Linked DNA regions of Streptomyces venezuelae. The protein of the gene in region 2 interacts with the protein of the main gene of each other region in a pairwise test. Links are inferred from orthologs where the notes say so. Each region holds a gene or a part of one and is shown on either strand. Other genes may lie near its edges. The genes, in order: rlmB and DEJ49_RS22170.

The links.
Region 1: the proteins of DEJ49_RS22170 (region 2) and rlmB interact in binary tests that used the Escherichia coli proteins (3 or more experiments, as listed by UniProt). The link is inferred for Streptomyces venezuelae from one-to-one orthologs.

What each region holds. Positions count from the first base shown.
Region 1 is NZ_CP029191.1:3,662,024-3,665,180, forward strand. What follows is about bases 276-3,122. They hold rlmB (23S rRNA (guanosine(2251)-2'-O)-methyltransferase RlmB), read right to left. Parts: upstream 2,251-3,122; coding sequence 1,300-2,250; downstream 276-1,299. Other genes in these bases: DEJ49_RS16350 (DoxX family membrane protein), read right to left, coding at 276-1,203; cysS (cysteine--tRNA ligase), read right to left, coding at 2,370-3,122. Outside these bases: more of DEJ49_RS16350, read right to left, coding at 1-275; more of cysS, read right to left, coding at 3,123-3,157. UniProt on the Escherichia coli protein: Specifically methylates the ribose of guanosine 2251 in 23S rRNA.
Region 2 is NZ_CP029191.1:4,858,342-4,861,562, reverse strand. Bases 311-3,221 are described here. They hold DEJ49_RS22170 (NAD(P)H-hydrate dehydratase), read right to left. Parts: upstream 2,532-3,221; coding sequence 1,089-2,531; downstream 311-1,088. Other genes in these bases: coaA (type I pantothenate kinase), read left to right, coding at 3,037-3,221; DEJ49_RS22165 (holo-ACP synthase), read right to left, coding at 2,580-2,948; alr (alanine racemase), read right to left, coding at 311-970. Outside these bases: more of alr, read right to left, coding at 1-310. UniProt on the Escherichia coli protein: Bifunctional enzyme that catalyzes the epimerization of the S- and R-forms of NAD(P)HX and the dehydration of the S-form of NAD(P)HX at the expense of ADP, which is converted to AMP.

The DNA.
Region 1 (3,157 bases), 1.2 Mb from region 2 along the record:
CAGCGTCAGACCGATGACGACCGCGCCGATCAGACCGCCGCGCCGCAGCACGCGCCGCCGCAGGTCCCAGATGTCGGAGCGCGGGCCGAGCGTGCGCCACGCCTCACCGGCGAGGCGTCCGTCGATGGAGTAGACGGGCGCGCCCGCGATGATCAGCGGCGACCACGCGGCGAGGTAGATGATGTCGGGCGCGTCGTATGCGGGAACGGTCTTCCAGCTGACGGTGACGATGAGCGCCGCCGAGAGGAGCACACCGACCGAGGCGGCGACCCGCTGCCAGAGTCCGAGGACCGTCAGGACGCCGACGACGACCTGGAGGAAGGCGATGCACAGGCCGGCGCCCACGGGGTGCTGGAGGGCGAAGTCGCGCAGTGGCTCGGCGAGCGCCCAGGGGTGCAGCGAGTTCAGCCACTTGACCATGGAGCCGCGCTGGCCGCCGTCGAAGTAGACGGGGTCGCAGAGCTTGCCCATGCCGGCGTAGATGGAGATGAACCCGAGGAAGACGCGCATCGGGAGGAGCACGACGCCGAGGTTCATGCGGCGGCCCGGGTAGTAGGCGTGCCGGACGGGGTCCGAGCCGTGCCTGCGTGCCCGCTCGGTGCCGCCCTCCTCGTCGTAAGCGTCGTCGTCGGCGTCTTCGTAACCGTCGTCGCCGTACTCCTGCTCGAACCGCTCGTCGTAGTCGCTGCCGGGCAGCCGCATGTGCGGCAGCATCCGGGTGCCGGGTTCGGGGGTGCGCGGGCCGATGACGGCGGGCGTCTCGACGGTCTCCGGTCCGTCGTCGACGCCGACGCGGGGGATGACCTGAGTGGCGCCCGCGTCCTCCGCGCTGTTGTAGGGACCGGCCTCCTCGGCCGAACGGCGCACGCCGCCGCCGCGCACGGCCTGCAGCAGTCTGATGGCGCCCGTGTCGTCCGGGGCGGACTTCCCGCTCCAGACGACGGGCGCGCGGCGTTTGGCGGCCGCACCGGCCGCGCCGGCGGCGGGCATCCGTGCCGTCCCGTCGGGCATGCCCAAGTGCCGTGAGATACGCGGGGATTGAGTGCGCCCAGCGGCGGGAAGCTGCACGCGGAAACTCGCGTGATTGACGATGACCTGCGCCGGGTCGCTCGGCACCTTCACCATGCTCAGCGCGGGAGCATCGTCAAAACCTGACGAGCTTCCCCCAGTGGGAGTGCGGGGTGTTCTGGTGTCCACACTCATCTAACCGAGTGATGTGTGTTTAGGACACTGCCTTGACCATGGAGAAATGTCCGGACCGCGTCAAAAGATCAACGCGGCCCGGACATCCACGGGGAATCAGGCGCGTCGCCGCGCCGCCTCGTAGAGCACGACGCCCGCCGCGACACCGGCGTTCAGGGACTCCGCGCCACCCGGCATCGGGATGCGCACGCGGAAGTCGCACGTCTCGCCGACGAGGCGCGAGAGGCCCTTGCCCTCGCTGCCGACGACGATGACGACGGGTCCGGACAGCGCCTCCAGGTCACCGACCTCGTGCTCGCCGTCGGCGGCGAGGCCGACCACGGCGACGCCCGCCTTCTTGTACTGCTCCAGGGCGCGCGTCAGGTTCGTGGCGCGGGCGACCGGCGTCCGCGCGGCGGTGCCGGCGGACGTCTTCCACGCGCCGGCCGTCATACCGGCGGCGCGCCGCTCGGGCACGAGCACGCCGTGGCCGCCGAACGCGCAGACGGAGCGGACGACCGCGCCGAGGTTGCGCGGGTCCGTCACGCCGTCGAGGGCGACGATCAGCGGGTCCCGGCCCTCGTCGAACGCGGCGGCGACGAGGTCCTCGGGGTGCGCGTACTCGTACGGCGGGACCTGGAGCACGAGGCCCTGGTGGTTGAGGCCGTTCGTCATGCGGTCCAGCTCCGGGCGGGGGGCCTCCATGAGGTGGATGCCGCCGCGCTCGGCCGCGAGCTGCAGGGCCTCGCGGACCCGCTCGTCGTTGTCGATGAACTGCTGGACGTAGAGCGTGGAGGCGGGCACGCCGTCGCGCAGCGCCTCGAAGACCGGGTTGCGGCCGACGACCATCTCGGAGGTGCCCTTGCCGCCGCGCCCCTTGAGCGTGGCGGGACGGCGTCCGCCCGCGGCCTTCTTGGCCTTGGCGTTGGCGATGCGGTTCTTCACGTGCCCCTTGCGCGCCTCGGCGGGCGGCGTCGGGCCCTTGCCCTCCAGGCCGCGGCGCCGATTGCCGCCGCTGCCGACCTGCGCGCCCTTCTTGCCGGACATGCGGCGGTTGTTAGCGGCCATGACCTACCTGTCTGTCGTGATGCGTGGGCGCGTACGTGCGTACGCGCACGGGTGTACGTCTATGAAGTGTGCCGCCCGGACGGCCGAGAGGCACATCCGGGCGGCACATCGGCTGTGGCCTAGCGCGGGCCGAGCGTCCAGCGGGGGCCGGTCGGGCTGTCCTCGATGACGAGGCCCGACTGGTTGAGCTGGTCGCGGATCGCGTCGGCGGTGCCCCAGTCCTTGCGGGACCGGGCGGCCTCGCGCTGGTCGAGGACGAGGCGGACCAGGGTGTCGACCGCTCCGTGCAGGTCTTCGCCGCGGTCGGTCTCGCCGCCGGCCCAGTGCGGGTCGAGCGGGTCGAGGCCGAGGACGCCGAGCATGGCCCGCACCTCGGCGAGGCGCGCGACGGCGGCTTCCTTGTCGTCGGCGGCCAGGGCGCTGTTGCCCTGCCGGACCGTGGTGTGGACGATGGCGAGCGCCTGCGGGACGCCCATGTCGTCGTCCATGGCGTCGGCGAACGCGGGCGGGACCTGGGCGGCGGGCTCGACGACGCCGCCCGCCTTCTCCACGACGCGCTGCACGAAGCCCTCGATGCGGGCGAACGCGGACTCGGCCTCGCGCAGGGCCTCCTCGCTGTACTCGATCATCGAGCGGTAGTGCGGGGTGCCGAGGTAGTAGCGGAGCACGATGGGTCGCCACTGCTTGACCATCTCGCTCACGAGCACCGAGTTGCCCAGCGACTTGGACATCTTCTCGCCGCTCATCGTGACCCAGCCGTTGTGCACCCAGTAGCGCGCGAAGGTGTCACCGAAGGCCTTGGCCTGCGCGATCTCGTTCTCGTGGTGCGGAAAGATCAGATCGATCCCGCCGCCGTGAATGTCGAATTCACGACCCAGGTACTTGTGCGCCATCGCGGAGCACTCCA
Region 2 (3,221 bases):
CGACGAACTGGTCCATCGCGACGCGCCCCGCGACCGTCCGCAGCTTGCCGTCGACGAGGACGGGGGCCGTGCCGGAGGCGTGCCGCGGGACCCCGTCGCCATAGCCCGCCGGGATGAGGCCGAGGGTCGTCTCGCCGGGTGTGACGTAGTGGTGGCCGTAGCTCACGCCGTGGCCGGCCGGGGCGCGCTTCACGTGGGCGAGCGAGGCGGCGAGCGTCATGACGGGCCGCAGCCCGAAGTCCTGGGAGGTGCCCACCTCGGGGCTCGGCGAGACGCCGTACATCGCGATGCCCGGACGCACGAGGTCGAAGTGCGCCTCCGGAAGCGTCAGCATGCCCGGGGAGTTGGCGATGTGCCGCACCTCGGGGCGCAGCCCCCGCTCCTCGGCGTACGCGACCATCTCGCGGAAGACCGTGAGCTGCGCGGCGATCGACGGGTGCCCGGGTTCGTCGGCGCATGCGAAGTGCGACCAGAGCCCGGTGACCGTGACCAGGCCTTCGGCCTCGGCGCGCAGGACGCGGTCGACGAGGTCGGGCCAGTCGGCGGGCATGCAGCCGTTCCGCCCCAGACCCGTGTCGGCCTTGAGCTGGATACGCGCGGTACGCCCTGCCGCACGCGCGGCGGCCGTCACCTCGTCCAGCGCCCACAGTGCGCTCACCGACATGTCCAGGTCGGCCTCGACTCCCTCGCGCCAGGGCCCGCCGGGCGTCCACAGCCAGCACATGATGCGGCCGGGCAGCCCGGCGGCGCGCAGGGCCAGGGCCTCCTGGGGAGTGGCGGTGCCGATCCACGTGGCGCCGGCCTGGCGTGCGGCCCTGGCGCAGGGCACCATTCCGTGGCCGTAACCGTCCGCTTTCACCACGGCCATGAACGCGGCGTCCGGCGCGTGGGCGCGCAGCGCGCGCACGTTGGCGCGGAGGGCGGCGAGGTCGATCTCGGCCCGGACACGGAAAGGTGCTGTCTCGTTCATCGCGGACAAGTGTCTCAGAGCCCGCCGACACCCCTGCTTCCGCAGGCCTTGGCCCCGGGCGCAAGCCCGGTCAGCTCACGTTGCCGGGCCCTGTGACGCCATGACGCCCCCCCCGGCCTCACCGATCGCCCCTCCCCACCTCCCGCCACATCGCGGGAATCGCGTTCGCCACGTCCTGCGCCCCCACGGGCGCCCCCGCCGACGCGTGCCGCCCGGCGAGCCCATGGAGGTACGCGCCGACCGACCCCGCGTCCCGCGCGTCGAGTCCCGCCGCCAGGAGGGACCCGGCGAGCCCGGACAGCACGTCGCCGCTGCCCGCCGTGGCGAGCCAGGGCGTCCCGGTCGGGTTGACCCGCACCGGACCCTCGCCCGAGGCCACCAGGGTCGTCGACCCCTTCAGCAGCACCGTCGCCCCGTACCGCCGCGCCAGCTCCCGTACGGCGGAGAGGCGCCCCGCCTCGACCTCTTCCCTGGCCACGCCGAGCAGCGCGGCGGCCTCCCCGGCGTGCGGGGTGAGGAGCGTCGGGGCCCGCCGATCCCGTACGTCCCGCTCCCCGGCGAGCCGCAGCCCGTCGGCGTCGATCAGCACGGGCACGTCCGCGGCGAGGACCTCGCCGAGCCGTTCCGCGTCCTCGCCGAGTCCGGGTCCCACGACCCACGCCTGCACGCGCCCGGCCTTGGACGGCGGCCCCGCGGACACCAGGGTCTCGGGGAACCGCGCGATGACGGCGTCCGCGGCGGGCCCCACGTACCGGACGGCCCCCGCTCCCCCGCGCAGCGCGCCCGCGACGGCGAGGACGGCCGCGCCGGGATACCGCTCGGATCCGGCCACGATGCCCACGACCCCGCGCCGGTACTTGTCGCTCTCCCCGCCGGGCACGGGCAGCAGCCGCTCGACGTCCGCGAACTGCAGCGCCTCGGCCTCCGCACACCCCAGTTCCGCCGGTTCGAGCCCGATGTCGACGAGCCGCACGACACCGGCGTACTCGCGGCCCGGATCGATGAGAAGGCCCGGCTTGTACGCGCCGAACGTCACCGTCACATCGGCCCGCACCGCCTCCCCTCGCACCTCACCAGTGTCGGCGTCCACACCGCTCGGCAGGTCCACGGCGACGACCACGGCGTCCCGCACCGCCGCCACGAGCCGCGCGGCGTCCTCCCGCAGCCCACCCCGGCCCCCGATGCCCACGATCCCGTCCACGACGAGTTGGGCCCGTGCGACAACACCCTCGGCCCGCTCCTCGTCGGCGCCCACCACCACGCCCCCGGCGGCCCGCAGCGCGGCGAGCCCCCCGGAGTGCGCACGCTCGGGCGCGAGCAGCACGGCACTGACCCCGGCACCGCGCCGGGCGAGCCGGGCACCGGCATACAGGGCGTCGCCCCCGTTGTCCCCGCTGCCCACGAGCAGCGTGACTCTCGCCCCGTACACCTTGCCGAGCAGCTGGGCGCACTCGGCGGCGAGTCCGGCCGCCGCACGCTGCATCAACACACCTTCGGGCCCCCGGGCCATCACGACCCTCTCGCCCGCCCTGACGCTCTCCACGCTGTACGCAGTACGCATACGCCCAGTCTGCCCCCGCACGGGCGGCGCCCGCCGGACGAGGCCCGCCTATCCCTCCGCCACCACCACCGCGGAGGCGACCCCCGCGTCATGGCTGAGCGACACGTGCCAGGACCGCACCCCCAGCACCGAGGCCCGCTCGGCCACCGTGCCCTTCACCCGGACCCGGGGCTGTCCGCTCTCCTCGACGTACACCTCGGCGTCGGTCCACCGCAGCCCCGCGGGCGCCCCCAGCGCCTTGGCCAACGCCTCCTTCGCCGCGAACCGCGCCGCCAGCGAGGCGATGCCCCGCCGCTCCCCGCCCGGCAGCAGCAACTCGCTCTCCACGAAGAGCCGCTCCGCCATCCCGGGCGTCCGCTCCAGCGCGGCGCCGAACCGCTCGATCTCCGCGACGTCGATGCCAACCCCAATAATCACCGGGTCAGCGTGACACACCCCACCCCCCACCCCACCCCCCGTCCTGTTCAAACAGCCGTAACAATGGACTGTGATCTCTTCGGTCTCCGTGCCCCCGACGGCACCCCGGAGCGCCCACCGGCCCAAGCCGGAGGCGACTCCCTACGTCGACCTCACCCGCACCGAGTGGAGCGCGCTTCGCGAGAAGACGCCGCTCCCCCTGACGGCGGAAGAGGTGGAACAGCTCCGCGGCCTCGGCGACGTCATCGACCTGGACGAGGTCCGCGACATCTA